DNA from 2 places in the Streptomyces sp. NPDC001750 genome. Region 1 is predicted to be linked to the other one. Evidence: riboswitches for the same ligand, from Rfam matches in the RefSeq annotation. Region 1 holds a riboswitch; the other holds the start of a gene.
The links. Region 1 has a riboswitch for S-adenosylmethionine ahead of ACFYY6_RS09065 (aminotransferase class V-fold PLP-dependent enzyme). Riboswitches for the same ligand answer to the same signal wherever they lie in the genome.
Positions count from the first base shown of each region.

Region 2: another riboswitch for S-adenosylmethionine. It lies ahead of thrC (threonine synthase); the one in region 1 lies ahead of ACFYY6_RS09065 (aminotransferase class V-fold PLP-dependent enzyme).

Region 1 covers NZ_JBIAUE010000004.1:177,092-184,800, reverse strand. The annotation lists gene ACFYY6_RS09090 (heme-copper oxidase subunit III) at 182-802, shown strand; gene ACFYY6_RS09085 (c-type cytochrome) at 896-1,705, shown strand; gene ACFYY6_RS09080 (Rieske 2Fe-2S domain-containing protein) at 1,702-2,754, shown strand; gene ACFYY6_RS09075 (cytochrome bc complex cytochrome b subunit) at 2,751-4,400, shown strand; gene trpD (anthranilate phosphoribosyltransferase) at 4,525-5,589, shown strand; SAM riboswitch class IV at 5,717-5,834, shown strand; gene ACFYY6_RS09065 (aminotransferase class V-fold PLP-dependent enzyme) at 6,007-7,371, shown strand; gene ACFYY6_RS09060 (Lrp/AsnC family transcriptional regulator) at 7,433-7,709, opposite strand, start outside.
Region 2 covers NZ_JBIAUE010000019.1:18,069-25,777, reverse strand. The annotation lists gene ACFYY6_RS26030 (hypothetical protein) at 48-1,094, shown strand; gene ACFYY6_RS26025 (trehalose-6-phosphate synthase) at 1,269-2,660, opposite strand; gene ACFYY6_RS26020 (glucosyl-3-phosphoglycerate synthase) at 2,847-3,842, opposite strand; SAM riboswitch class I at 3,996-4,123, shown strand; gene thrC (threonine synthase) at 4,142-5,476, shown strand; gene ACFYY6_RS26010 (MoaD/ThiS family protein) at 5,510-5,788, shown strand; gene ACFYY6_RS26005 (cold-shock protein) at 6,278-6,484, shown strand; gene groL (chaperonin GroEL) at 6,915-7,709, shown strand, end outside.

The DNA of each region.
Region 1 (7,709 bases):
TCCGTGACATCCGTGTCTGCGGGGCTTGGCGGGCATGAACCGATGCGCGGATCGTACTCCGCCCGACGGCCTGTCAGCATCGCCCGTGACAGCGGTTTCATGGACCGTTAGGGGAGGGCACACCCGGTTGACACACCGAACGGCACCCCCCGGAGTGAGGGCGGGATAAGCGACCGACATAATGTCGGTCGTGGCGACAGCAACGACAGTAGAAACCGGGCACGCGCACCCGTCGGTCAATCGACCGAACCTCACCAGCGTCGGAACCATCATCTGGCTGAGTTCCGAGCTGATGTTCTTCGCGGCCCTCTTCGCGATGTACTTCACCCTGCGATCGGTGATGGGACCGGATCACTGGAAGGAGATGGCCGGGCACCTGAACTTCCCGTTCTCGGCGACGAACACCACGATCCTGGTGCTTTCCTCACTCACCTGCCAGCTCGGCGTCTTCGCCGCTGAGCGGGGCGATGTGAAGAAGCTCCGCACCTGGTTCATCATCACCTTCGTGATGGGTTCGATCTTCATCGGAGGCCAGGTACTCGAGTACACCGAGCTGGTCAAGGAAGCGGGGCTCTCCCTCTCCTCCGACCCGTACGGTTCGGTGTTCTACCTGACGACCGGCTTCCACGGCCTGCACGTGACAGGCGGGCTCATCGCCTTCCTGCTCGTCCTCGGCAGGACGTACGCGGCCAAGAGGTTCACCCACGAACAGGCCACCTCGGCCATCGTCGTGTCCTACTACTGGCACTTCGTCGACGTCGTGTGGATCGGCCTCTTCGCCACGATCTACATGATCAAGTGATCGGGCCCGACCCGAACCACACGATCAAGTAACCGGGCTCGACCCGAACCACATCCAGCATCGACGCAGAAGATCCTGACACCGGGGTAATCCGTGAAAAAGCTCTCCGCTCGACGACGCCATCCGTTGGCGGCGGTCGTCGTACTACTCCTCGCGCTGGCGGCTACCGGGGGGCTGTATGCCGCGTTTGCGCCCGCGAGTAAGGCGCAGGCCGACGAAACCGCCCAGTCCCTCGCCATCGACGAGGGCAAGAAGCTGTACGCCGTCGGTTGCGCCAGCTGCCACGGGACCGGCGGTCAGGGCACCACCGACGGGCCGCCCCTGGTCGGCGTGGGCTCTGCCGCCGTCGACTTCCAGGTCGGCACGGGCCGCATGCCCGCGCAGCAGCCGGGCGCCCAGGTGCCGAAGAAGAAGAACATCTACAGCCAGGCCGAGATCGACCAGCTCGCGGCGTACGTCGCGTCCCTCGGCGCCGGTCCGATCACGCCGACCAAGCAGCAGTACGACCCCTCCGGCGCGGACGCCGCCAAGGGTGGCGAGCTGTTCCGTACCAACTGTGCCCAGTGCCACAACCTCACCGGTCAGGGCGGTGCGCTGACGAACGGCAAGTACGCACCCAGCCTCGAGGGCGTGTCGACGAAGCACCTGTACGAGGCCATGCAGACCGGCCCGCAGAACATGCCGTCCTTCCCGGACACGACGATGCCCGAGCAGCAGAAGCGGGACATCATCGCCTACGTCAAGGCCGTGAACAGCGATGACACCCCGAGCCCCGGTGGTCTCGCGCTGGGTGGCCTGGGTCCGGTCAGCGAAGGTCTGTTCGCCTGGATCTTCGGTCTCGGCGCCCTGATCGCACTCGCCGTTTGGGTCGCGGCCCACACCGCTAAGGCCAAGAAGTCATGAGTAGCCAAGAGATTCCAGACGAGAACCTGCCCACCGTGCAGGACACCGCGCGCGCCGCGGTAGAGGTCGCGGACAACCCGTTCGCCGACCCGGGGCTGCCGGCCCACGAGCCGCGCATCCAGGACATCGACGAGCGGGCCGCGAAGCGCTCCGAGCGCACCGTCGCCCTGTTCTTCACGCTGTCGATGCTGGCGACGATCGGCTTCATCGCGTCGTACGTCGTCTTCCCGGTCGACAAGATCGTGTACATCTGGCCCTTCGGCCATGTGAGCGTGCTCAACTTCTCCCTGGGTCTGACCCTGGGCGTGGCCCTCTTCACGATCGGTGCCGGGGCCGTCCACTGGGCGCGCACCCTGATGTCCGACGCGGAGGTCGCCGACGAGCGTCACCCGATCGAGGCCGCTCCCGAGGTCAAGGCGAAGGTCCTGGCGGACTTCGCCCAGGGCGCCAAGGAGTCCGCGCTCGGTCGGCGCAAGCTGATCCGCAACACCATGTTCGGCGCGCTGGCCCTGGTGCCGCTCTCCGGTGTGGTGCTGCTGCGCGACCTCGGCCCGCTGCCGGAGAAGAAGCTCCGCAAGTCGCTGTGGGCCCAGGGCAAGCAGCTCATCAACATGAACACCATGCAGCCGCTGCGTCCCGAGGACGTCGTGGTCGGTTCGCTGACCTTCGCCATGCCCGAGGGCCTGTCGGAGGAGGCGGAGGACTTCAACAACCAGATCGCCAAGGCGGCGCTGATGATCGTCCGGATCCGTCCGGAGGACATCAAGGACGCGCGCGAGCGCAAGTGGGCGCACGAGGGGATCGTGGCCTTCTCCAAGATCTGCACCCACGTCGGCTGCCCGATCAGCCTTTACGAGCAGCAGACGCACCACGTGCTCTGCCCCTGCCACCAGTCCACCTTCGACCTCTCCGACGGCGCCCGCGTCATCTTCGGCCCGGCCGGTCACGCCCTTCCGCAGCTGCGCATCGGCGTGAACAGCGAGGGCAACCTCGAAGCGCTCGGTGACTTCGAAGAGCCCGTCGGTCCTGCATTCTGGGAGCGCGGATGAGTACTGCGACCACGCAAGCCCCCGGCTCCTCGGCGCCGGGCAATCGCAAGGCGCCCGCCGGTGAGCGGGTTGCCGACTGGGCGGACGGCCGACTGGGGATCTACACCCTGGCCAAGGCCAACATGCGCAAGATCTTCCCGGACCACTGGTCCTTCATGCTCGGGGAAGTCGCGCTCTACAGCTTCATCATCATCATCCTCACGGGTGTGTATCTGACGCTGTTCTTCCACCCGAGCATGAACGAGGTCGTGTACCACGGCTCGTACGAGCCGATGCAGGGCATCAGGATGTCCGAGGCCTACGCCTCGACGCTGGACATCAGCTTCGACGTCCGCGGTGGTCTGCTGGTCCGCCAGATCCACCACTGGGCCGCGCTGATCTTCCTGGCCGGCATGTTCGTGCACATGATGCGCGTCTTCTTCACGGGCGCCTTCCGCAAGCCGCGCGAGATCAACTGGCTGTTCGGCTTCCTGCTGTTCGTGCTCGGCATGTTCACCGGTTTCACCGGCTACTCGCTCCCGGACGACCTGCTGTCCGGTACGGGTATCCGCTTCACCCAGGGCGCGATCCTGTCCGTGCCGATCGTCGGCACGTACATCTCGATGTTCCTGTTCGGCGGGGAGTTCCCCGGTCACGACTTCGTCGCCCGGTTCTACTCGATCCACATCCTGCTGCTGCCGGGCATCATGCTCGGTCTCGTGGTGGCGCACCTGATCCTCGTCGTCTACCACAAGCACGCGCAGTACCCCGGCCCCGGCCGCACCCAGAAGAACGTCGTCGGCATGCCCCTCATGCCGGTGTACATGGCGAAGGCTGGCGGCTTCTTCTTCCTGGTCTTCGGCATCATCGCCATCATCTCGGCCATCGCCACGATCAACCCGGTCTGGTCCATCGGCCCGTACCGGCCGGACCAGGTGTCCACCGGCGCCCAGCCCGACTGGTACATGGGCTTCGCCGAGGGTCTGATCCGAGTGATGCCGGGCTGGGAGATCAACCTGTGGGGTCACACGCTCGTCCTGGGTGTGTTCATCCCGCTGGCGCTCTTCGGACTGGTCCTCGCGATCATCGCGGTCTACCCGTTCCTCGAGTCCTGGGTCACCGGTGACAAGCGCGAGCACCACCTGCTGGACCGCCCGCGCAACGCCCCGACCCGGACGGCCTTCGGCGTCGCCTGGATCACCGTCTACGTCATCGTCTTCATCGGCGGTGGCAACGACCTGTGGGCTACGCACTTCCACCTGTCGATCAACGCCATCACCTGGTTCATCCGGATCTTCATCTTCGCGGGCCCGGTCATCGCGTTCATCATCACCCGGCGGATCTGCCTCGGCCTCCAGCGCCGCGACAAGGAGAAGGTGCTGCACGGGCGCGAGTCCGGCATCATCAAGCGCCTGCCGCACGGTGAGTTCGTCGAGATCCACGAGCCGCTCGCTCCCGGGCAGCTGCACACGCTCACCCAGCACGAGCAGTACGAGCCGCTCGAGATCGGCCCGACGGTCGACGAGAACGGTGTCGAGCGCAAGGTCTCCGCGATGCAGAAGCTGCGCGCCCGGCTCAGCAAGGGCTTCTACGGCGAGAACAACCAGATCGCCAAGCCCACCGTCGAGGAGTACAAGGAGATCACCAGCGGCCACGGTCACCACTGATCGCCTGAACTGATCGCCACAGCAGGAGCCCCGTCCATCCGATGGACGGGGCTCTTCGCTGTCCCCCGCCCTCGATAGGGTGGGAGCCGAACCCTTTATCGGCTGTGGACCCCAGGAGCGGACCATGAACGTTGTGACCCCGGGCGGCGGCGACAGCGTGGCGGACCGTTCCTGGCCCGGCGTGCTGAACCCGCTGCTGCGCGGCGAGGACCTGAGCGCGGACGACACCGCGTGGGCGATGGACCGCATCATGAGCGGCGAGGCCACCGACGTGCAGATCGCCGGTTTCGCGGTGGCCCTGCGTGCCAAGGGCGAGACGGTCGACGAGGTGTCCGGACTGGTGCGCGCGATGTACGAGCACGCCAACACCATCGACGTCCCCGGCCGCACGGTCGACATCGTCGGCACCGGCGGCGACCTCGCGAAGACGGTCAACATCTCCACGATGTCGGCGATCGTCATCGCGGGCACCGGCGCCAAGGTCGTCAAGCACGGCAACCGCGCCTCCTCGTCGGCGAGCGGCTCCTCCGACGTGCTGGAGAAGCTCGGAGTCAACCTGGACCTCGGCGCGCGGCGCGTGGTCGAGGTCGCCGAGGAGGCGGGCATCACCTTCTGCTTCGCCGTGAAGTTCCACCCGGCGCTGCGGTACGCGGCCCGCGCCCGCAAGGAGCTGGGAGCCCAGACCACGTTCAACGTCCTCGGCCCGCTCACCAACCCGGCCCGGGTGCGCGCCCAGGCCGTCGGCGTCGCCGATCTGCGGATGGCGCCCATCGTCGCCGGCGTCCTCGCCGAACGGGGCAACTCGGCGCTCGTCTTCCGCGGCGACGACGGGCTCGACGAACTGACGACGACCGCGACCTCACGGGTCTGGGTGGTCCGCGACGGAGCGGTGCGCGAGGAGGCGTTCGACCCGCGCGACATCGGTCTGGAACTGGTCCCGGCCCAGGCACTGCGCGGCGGCGACCCCTCGTACAACGCGGATGTGGCCCGCCGGGTGCTGGCCGGTGAGCACGGGCCCGTACGGGAGGCCGTGCTTCTCAACTCGGCCGCGGCGCTGGTGGCCCTGGACCCGACGGACGGCACGCTGAACGAGCAGCTCGCCGCCGGGATCGAGAAGGCCGCCGAGTCCATCGACTCCGGGGCGGCACGGCGCGCGCTGGAGCGCTGGGTGGCGGCCAGCAACACCTGAGCACCCGTCGGGTGAGCAGCGATCGGACATCCGACAGCCTCCGAACCGACGGAATGTGACGCAGGGCGCGGTCCGGATCCTGGACCGCGCCCTTGCGCGTTCGCATCCGTATGGCAGGATGCAGGCAGGTCATGAGTGACAGCGACTACGGCCCCGGCCCGCTGTCCGGCAACCCTCCGTCCGTGGCGGGGTGCCCCGGGTGAAGACCAGGCCGCAGGCAGCGAGGTCTGCGGCAAGCGCGGGCCCCTCGGCATCAGTGAATGCCAACCCCCGGGGTCCTGGTCCCTAGGGAGTCTCTTGTGAGCATGCGAATGCGCTAGGGCGTTCTCGCCCTTTCCGCGCCCTCTTTCTCTTTCCGCTGCGCTGCCGCGTATCCGCCGGCGCATGCGTTTCGCCTGCCTTCTACGGGAGTTCGCCATGTCTGTCCTCACCGCTGCCGCCGACCAGTCGCTTTGTGCCCCTCTGTCGGTTCTGGGAAAGGATGTAACGGTTCCGCTGGTCACGGGTGGTGAAGTCACCTATGCCGCACTCGACTACGCCGCCAGCGCCCCGGCCCTCCAGCGCGTCTGGGACGACGTCGCCGCGTACGCCCCGTACTACGGCAGCGTCCACCGCGGCGCCGGGTACCTCTCGCAGCTCTCCACGGACCTCTTCGAGAGCAGCCGCGAGACCGTCGCGGAGTTCCTCGGCTGCCGCCCCGACGACCAGGTCGTCTTCACCCGCTCGACCACCGATTCGCTCAACCTGCTGGCCGCGGTGGTCCCCGCCGACTGCCAGGTGTTCGTGTACGAGACCGAGCACCACGCTTCGCTGCTGCCGTGGCGCGACGCCCGGGTGACGTACCTGAACGCCCCGCGCACCCCGGCCCAGGCCGTCGAGACGCTGGAGCGGGCGCTCGCCGACCGCGACCCCTACGGCCCCGCGCTGGTCTGCGTCACCGGCGCCTCCAACGTCACCGGCGAACTGTGGCCGGTCAGGGAGCTGGCGGCCGCCGCGCACGCGCACGGTGCCCGGATCGTGCTGGACGCCGCGCAGCTCGCCCCGCACCACCCCATCGACATCACCGAACTGGACGTCGACTGGGTCGCCTTCTCCGGGCACAAGCTGTACGCGCCGTTCGGCTCGGGCGTGCTCGCGGGCCGGGCCGACTGGCTCCGGGACGCCGAGCCGTACCTCGCCGGCGGCGGCGCCTCGCGCAAGGTCGCCCGCCGGGCCGACGGCGGTGTGGACGTCGAGTGGCACACCACCTCGGCCCGTCACGAGGCCGGTTCCCCCAACGTCATCGGCGTGTACTCCATCGCCTCCGCCTGCAAGGCGCTCACCGAGGCGGGCTTCGACGACCTGGTCGCCCGGGAGCAGCGGCTCGTCGCCGCCGTCCGCGCCGGGCTCGCCGAGGTCCCCGAGGTCACGGTGCTCTCGCTGTTCGGCGACGACGCCCCGCGGGTCGGTGTCATCTCGTTCGTGGTGGAGGGCTGGAACAGCTCGCACTTCGCCGCGGCGCTTTCCGCCGAGTACGGCATCGGGGTGCGCGACGGACTGTTCTGCGCCCACCCGCTGGTCCGTACGCTGCTGGGCGGCGACCCGCAGGAGGTCGGCGAGTGCGGCGCTCCGGAGGCCGCGCCGGGCGAAAGGTCGCTCAACGCGATCCGGGTGAGCTTCGGCGCCGGTACGCCCGACGAGCACATCGAGCGCTTCGTGCGGGCGGTCAGGGAGCTGGTCGGTCAGGGCGCCCGGTGGACCTACCGCACCGAAGGCGGTCGCTGCGTGCCGGACCGGGGCTGAGAGGTGCGTGACCCCGGTGGGGGAGGCGGCGCCGCCTCCACCGGGGTGCGGGAGGCGGACGCTACGCGTCGAGGCCGATGTTGAAGGCGGCCTCCAGGTCGTGCTGCGAGTACGTGCGGAAGGCCACGTGCGTGTCGGTGGCCTCGACGCCGGGGATCTTGCTGATCCGGCCGGGGATGACGTCCGCCAGGTCGTCGTGCCGGGCCACCCGGACCATGGCGATCAGGTCGTAGGTGCCGGTGACGGAGAAGACCTCGCTGACGTTGTCCAGCGCGGCGATGGCCTCGGCGATCTCGGGAATCCGGTCCACGCTGGTCTTGATGAGCACGATCGCGCTG
Region 2 (7,709 bases), on a different contig from region 1:
CTCAGAGGCGACCCAGAGGCAGAGGCGGCAGCGGGGAGGGTGACGCAGTGGCGGTTTCATGGGCGGCGCGGAGGCTGCTCGACAGGTACGCCGTTGATCCGACGACGGTGACCTGGCAGTGGGAGTCGATGGCCGTGGACGTAGTGCTGCGGTACGGGTCCCGCTCCGACGCGGAGGCGCTGCTTCCGGTGTTCCTGGACGATCCCGGAGCACGTGAGCAACTGATTCCGGTCTTCGCCCGGCACGGAGACGCCGGCGTGGCCGAAAGGCTGCTGGAGGCGAGTGTCCGGGCGGGCAGGTTGCGCGACGGCGTACCGGCCGGCGTGCTGCACGCTGTCGGCTGCCTGGGGTGCGAGTCGGCCGAGCGGATGCTGTGGGAGCACGTCGAGGGCGGCTACGACGAGTCGGTGTCCGCCTGTCTGGGGTTGGCGCACCTGCCGTGCCGGGATCTGCGCGCCGAGATAGCGGAGGCTCTGGAACGGCACGTCGGTTCTCACCTGTTCCCCGAGTTCCTGCCGGTCCTCGCGACGAAGACGGGTGATCCGACATGGCTGAAGAGGCTCGTCGAATGGGGCGAGGGGGCCGCGTCCACGGATTGCAACGGTGGGCTGATCCTGGGCATCGCCCTGCACGGTGACGCCGGGCGCGCAGCGTTCACCCGGCTGCTGTGGAACCCGCGCTGGGAGGCCTACGGAGGCGGCACGGGATCGGACCGCTGGGCGTACGTGGGTGCGCGCGCGCTGAGCCTGGGAACAGCGGAGCTGTACAAGGATCTGGTCGCGCGACTGACGTCCGGTACGGGTGCCGACGATCCGTGGCACTGTATCCGGACCTTTGCCTCGCTTCTGAGGCACCGGGTGGAGCGCAGATGGCTCGGTCTGCGCATGGTGGCCGATCGGGACGAGAGCAGCGAAGCGCTGTGCAGCCTGCTGTTCGACTGGTCGACGCCTCACGAGGACGACTCGTTGATCGGCCTCGCCGGTCGTGTGCTCGACCGCGACGACCCGCTCATCACCACGCTGTACCACTTGGAGGAGTTGTTGCGGAGTGAGGTGGGACACGAGCTGGAACTGCGCACGATCGCGTCTCGTTGACGGGAGCGTCAACGCCGGATCCGCAGGTTTCGCCCACACCGGATCCGTGGGTTCCGGCCGCCCCGGGCCGTCCCTGCCGGCCCGATCGGCCCGGCCGTCCGCGGCCGTTCCGTCGACCGTGCCAGGCCCCGGCCGGTCGCCCGGGGCCGCCCGCTTCGCTCCCCGCCGGGAGCGTCAGTCGCGCAGTGCGGCCAGCTGGTCCAGGAACCACTGCTGCGGCGGCAGTGCGACCGCCGCCGCGGCCAGCCGCCGCGTGCGCTCGGCGCGTTCGCCGTCCGCCATCGTCAGCGCCTCGTGGAGGGCGCGCGCCGTGGCGGACACGTCGTACGGGTTCACCACGACCGCGTCGTCGCCCAGTTCCTCGTACGCCCCCGCCTCCCGCGACAGCACCAGCGCGCAGCCGTGGTCGGAGACGACCGGGACCTCCTTGGCGACCAGGTTCATCCCGTCGCGGATCGGGTTGACGAGGGCCACGTCGGCCAGCCGGTACGCGGCGAGCGAGCGCGCGAAGTCGTCCTTGACGTGCAGTACGACCGGCGTCCAGCCCGGCGTTCCGTACGCCTCGTTGATCGCGTCGGCGACCTGCCGGACCTCTGCGGTGTAGTCGCGGTAGACGGCCAGGTCCTGCCGCGACGGGTAGGCGAAGGCGACATGGACGACGCGCTCGCGCCATTCGGGCCGTTCGTCGAGGAGCGTGCGGTAGGCGAGCAGGCCGCGCACGATGTTCTTGGACAGCTCCGTCCGGTCCACCCGCACGATCGTCCTCCGTCCGGGGCCGATCTGCTCGCGCAGCGCGGCCATCCGCTCGTCCACGTCAGCCTCGTGCGCGCGCCGGCGCAGGAAGTCGGCGTCCGCGCCGAGTCCGTGCACCCCGATCCCGGTCCGTCCCGTGCCGCCCAGGAACTCCGTGCAGCAGGCGGTGAACGCGTCGGCCCAGCGCCGGGTGAGGAAGCACGCACGGTCGGCGCCCAGGATGCCGCGCAGGAGTTGTTCCGCGATGTCGTCGGGGAGCAGCCGGAAGTAGTCGACGGGCGCCCACGGGGTGTGCGAGAAGTGGCCGATCCGCAGGTCGGGGCGGAGTTCGCGGAGCATGCCGGGCACCAGCGCCAGGTGGTAGTCCTGCACCAGGACCGCCGCGCCCCGGCCCGCCTCCTCGGCGAGAGCCTCGGCGAAGGCCCGGTTGTACGTCTCGAACGACGCCCACTGCCGCCGGAACTCCGGGTCGAAGACCGGCTCCAGCGGGGTCTGGTACAGCATGTGGTGGAGGAACCAGAGCACCGAGTTCGCGATGCCGTTGTACGCGTCCGTGTGGACGGCCGGGTCGATGTCGAGCATCCGCACGTCCGGCTCGCCGACCCCGCGCCGGACCGCCGCGCGGTCCCCGTCGCCGAGCGCGGCGCACACCCAGAGCTTGTCCTCGACGGCGCTCAGCCCGGAAACGAGCCCGCCCCCGCCACGCTTCGCGTCGAGCGTTCCGTCCGTCCTCAGGGTGTACGACACCGGGCCGCGGTTCGACGCGACGAGAACACCGGCTTCGGCGGACTGGGCTTCGTGCTCGGGGACCATGTTGCGGAATCTAGCCCGATCAGGAACCACTCAAACGTGCGAAGCCGGACGACGTTCGGCGGCACCCGGGTGGCGTGCGCACGGCTCTCGTGGTTCCCGACGGTTTCCCGTGCCCCCACGGGCGCCCCGTGAACGGTCCCATGGTTTCCGCGGTTCCGCGGTGGTGTCGTACGGTGCGCGCTCGCGTCACGCCGCACGGCGCGAGACGTACTCCTCGATCTCGCGCATCGGGGGCCGCTCCTCGGTGTCCACCGCATGGGTGCGCGGGACGAAGCCGTGCTCGCCGCGCTCGAACTGGGTCAGCGCCGGGCGCACCAAGTGACCCCTGGACAAGCGCAGTTGGGCGGTCCGGTAGATCGTCGCCGCCATCCGGCCGAGCGCCTGGCCGTCCTGGTGGCGGTGTCTGCGCACACCCACGTCGACCTGGGCCAGCGCGTCCAGGCCCACCGTGTGCAGTGCATCGACGAGGAGGCCCAGCTCCACCCCGTACCCGACGGGGAAGGGCAGCTGTTCGAGCAGGGAGCGGCGCGCCGCGTACTCGCCGCCCAGCGGCTGGACGAAGCCGGCCAGCCGCGGCCAGTGCAGATTGAGCAGCGGCCGGGCCACCAGCTCCGTGACCCGTCCCCCCTGGGCCGCGGCCCCTCCGGGGGCGGGTTCGGCGGGGCCGGCCGGGCCGACGGGTCCGTTGCCGAATGGCCGGTCGTACATCGCCTTGACGAGGCAGACCTCCGGGTCGGTCAGCAGCGGGCCGACGATGCCGGAGACGAAGTCCGCCGAGAAGTCCCTCAGATCGGCGTCGACGAAGCAGACGATGTCACCGTGCGTCACCAGGAGCGAGCGCCACAGCACCTCGCCCTTGCCGGGCACGGCGGGTATCCGGGGGAGTATGTCGTCCCGGTGCACCACCCGGGCACCGGCTTCCCGGGCCACCTTCGCGGTGGCGTCCGTGGAACCGGAGTCGATCACCACGAGTTCGTCGACCAGCCGGATCTTCTCCATCAGCTCGCGCCGGATCGTCGTGACGATCCCGCCGACCGTCGCCTCCTCGTTCAGCGCCGGCAGGACGACACTCACGCTCCCGCGCCGCGGGTCCTTCGCCTTGGCGGCCAGGAGGCGGTCCAGCGGACGGTCGGCGGCCGACCAGGAACGCCTGGTCAGCCAGCGTTCGACCTCTTCCAGCACGGTCGATACTCCCTGTATGTGATCCATCTCGCGGTTCGGACGACTATCTCGACGGTCCGGTGCTTCGGTTACAGTCTTGAACAACGCGGACGACCGTCGCATGCCGGGGTCGGTCCGCCGACAAATGCCTGGAGCATCGCTCCAGTGCCACAGCGCTCATCCAGAGGGACTGAGGGAACGGCCCGTTGACGTCCCGGCAACCCTCCTGCCGACCGCGAGGTCACGGTGGGGAAGGTGCCAATTCCGGCTTGCGACGAAACGCGTCGCAAGGAAGATGAGGAGAAAGGGCCTCCCCCATCATGGCCGTGCAGACCGCTGCGACCGCTCCAGCGAACACCTCTTCCGCCGACGATTCCTCCGCCGGCACCGTGCCCGCCGACCTCGATCTCGGACCCGCCGCGGCGCTCTCCTGCCGCGAATGCGGCGAGCGTTTCGCACTCGGTCCGATCTTCGCCTGCGCGTCCTGTTTCGGGCCGCTCGAAGTGGCGTACGACCTGCCGAGTGGCTCCCCGGAGGAGCTGAGGAAGCGCATCGAGGCCGGACCGAACAGCATCTGGCGGTACGCGCCGCTGCTGCCGGTCCCCGCCGACGTCGCGGAGAAGCCCAACCTCAACCCCGGCTTCACCAAGCTGGTCAAGGCCGACAACCTCGCCCGCGAGCTGGGCGTCACCGGTGGCCTGTACGTCAAGGACGACTCCGGCAACCCGACGCACTCCTTCAAGGACCGCGTCGTCGCGATCGCCGTCGAGGCCGCCCGAGCCTTCGGTTTCACCACTCTCTCCTGCTCCTCCACCGGCAACCTCGCCGGTGCGGTGGGGGCCGCCGCCGCCCGCGCCGGCTTCCGCTCCTGCGTGTTCATCCCGCACGACCTGGAGCAGGGCAAGGTCGTCATGGCCGCGGTGTACGGCGGCGAGCTGGTCGGCATCGAGGGCAACTACGACGACGTCAACCGCTTCTGCTCGGAGCTCATCGGCGACCCGCTCGGGGAGGGCTGGGGCTTCGTCAACGTCAATCTGCGGCCGTACTACGGCGAGGGCTCCAAGACCCTGGCGTACGAGATCTGCGAGCAGCTCGGCTGGCGCCTGCCCGACCAGATCGTCATCCCGATCGCGTCCGGCTCGCAGCTCACGAAGATCGACAAGGGGCTCCAGGAGCTGATCGGGCTGGGGCTGGTCGAGGACAAGCCGTACAAGATCTTCGGCGCCCAGGCCGAGGGGTGCTCCCCGGTCTCCACCGCGTTCAAGGCCGGTCTCGACGTCGTACGGCCCCAGAAGCCGGACACCATCGCCAAGTCCCTAGCGATCGGCAACCCGGCCGACGGCCCGTACGTCCTGGACATCGCCCGGCGCACCGGCGGCGCGGTCGAGGACGTGGACGACGAGCGGATCGTCGACGCGATCAAGCTGCTGGCCCGCACCGAGGGCATCTTCGCGGAGACGGCGGGCGGGGTGACGGTCGGTGTGACGAAGAAGCTGATCGAGAACGGGGTGCTCGACCCGTCGCTGACCACCGTCGTCCTCAACACCGGTGACGGCCTCAAGACCCTGGACGCGGTGGCCGCCACCTCGCAGGCGACCGCGACGATCCGCCCGAGCCTGGACGCGTTCCGCGCCGCCGGCCTCGCCACCGCCTGATCCCCACCGCGACCGAAGAAAGGCACACCCATCATGAGCGTCAAGGTCCGCATCCCCACCATCCTCCGCACCTACACGGGCGGCCGGTCCGAGGTCCCGGCCGAGGGCGAGAACCTCTCCCAGGTCATCGAGTCCCTGGAGCGCAACCACCCCGGCATCGCCGCCCGCGTCCTGGACGACCAGGGCAAGCTGCGCCGCTTCGTGAACGTGTATGTGAACGACGACGACGTGCGCTTCGAGGACGGCCTGGAGACGGCGACCCCGGACGGCGCCGGCATCTCGATCATCCCCGCCGTGGCGGGCGGCTGCTGACGGTCCGAAGGCTCCCCGCACCGCGGCCGGTCACCGGTCGGTCGCCGTCGTCGGTCATTGGCCGGTCTCCGACCGGGACGACTTCACGAGTTATCCGAATTGCCCTCTCCGAGAGAAAACGGAGGGGGCAATTCTGCATGGTTGAGCGGGGTAGAGTGGGGGAAGTCCCCCCAGCTTCGCGTGCCGCCCGCCAATGAGAATGCGCCCGGTCACGATAAGAAGTGGCCAAAGTGTGTGATCTTCCTGCGTCATAAGTCACCTTTGCCCGGCCCGACTTGCCCCGGGATCTTGTGAATTCTTCAGATCCGGGCGATCGATGCTGCCCGGAATTCTCGTCCGATTGACCTGTTGCAGAGGGCAGTTGGGCAGATACATTCAGCCGCGGTCGACGCGTTCCGGCGCACACACCCTCTCCTGTCGGAGGGTGAGTTCTGACCCGGGTCCGCGAAGTGCGGTCCTGCGCAAGGGCCAGTAATAGGGGAGTTAGGCATGGCTCAGGGCACCGTCAAGTGGTTCAACGCGGAGAAGGGGTACGGCTTCATCGCGGTCGACGGTGGTGCGGATGTTTTCGTCCACTACAGCGCGATCCAGATGGACGGCTACCGCACCCTCGAAGAGGGTCAGCGAGTTGAGTTCGAGATCTCGCAGGGCCAGAAGGGGCCGCAGGCGGACATGGTCAAGCTCGCCGTCGGCTGAGTTCGGCGCGGTCGGCCACCAACGACACCACTCACGTACGCAGGGCCCGTACCCGGGGAGCACCCAGGGGCGGGCCCCGCGTGCGTTCCCGGAACCTTCCGGGGGTCCGGCCGCCCAGGAACGTTCCTGGCTGTTCGGCGCGGCGGGAGACCGGCCGGGACCACGCGCCCGTACGGGTTCCGGGGTGTCCGCCCTCCGCCTGGATCCGGCGTTCGGGGTTGTCCACATCCCGAGGGGGACGCTTGCACTCCCGGGGGTCGAGTGCTAATCATTGGCGTTAGCACTCTCCGGGTGAGAGTGACAGAACTTGGGCCGGGCCGGTGAGGTCCGCAGCGCCGGTGGGGCAAGGAACCACCGGTACGCAGGCCGTCCGTCGCGGGCGCCACTCGGTCCGGAGAAAATCCACCCCTGTCCGGGAGGACCACTTCACATGGCCAAGATCATCGCGTTCGACGAGGAGGCCCGGCGCGGTCTCGAGCGCGGCATGAACCAGCTCGCTGACGCCGTCAAGGTCACCCTTGGCCCCAAGGGTCGCAACGTCGTCCTTGAGAAGAAGTGGGGCGCCCCCACGATCACCAACGATGGTGTGTCCATCGCCAAGGAGATCGAGCTGGAGGACCCGTACGAGAAGATCGGTGCGGAGCTGGTCAAGGAGGTCGCCAAGAAGACGGACGACGTCGCCGGCGACGGTACGACCACCGCCACCGTTCTCGCCCAGGCTCTCGTCCGCGAGGGTCTGCGCAACGTCGCCGCGGGTGCCAACCCGATGGCCCTCAAGCGGGGTATCGAGAAGGCCGTCGAGGCCGTCTCCGCCGCTCTCCTGGAGCAGGCCAAGGACGTGGAGACCAAGGAGCAGATCGCTTCGACGGCCTCCATCTCCGCCGCCGACACCCAGATCGGTGAGCTCATCGCCGAGGCCATGGACAAGGTCGGCAAGGAAGGCGTCATCACCGTCGAGGAGTCCCAGACCTTCGGTCTGGAGCTGGAGCTCACCGAGGGTATGCGCTTCGACAAGGGCTACATCTCGGCGTACTTCGCCACCGACATGGAGCGTATGGAGGCGTCCCTCGACGACCCGTACATCCTCATCGTCAACTCCAAGGTCAGCAACGTGAAGGACCTCCTTCCGCTGCTGGAGAAGGTCATGCAGTCCGGCAAGCCGCTGCTGATCATCGCCGAGGACGTCGAGGGCGAGGCCCTGTCGACCCTGGTCGTCAACAAGATC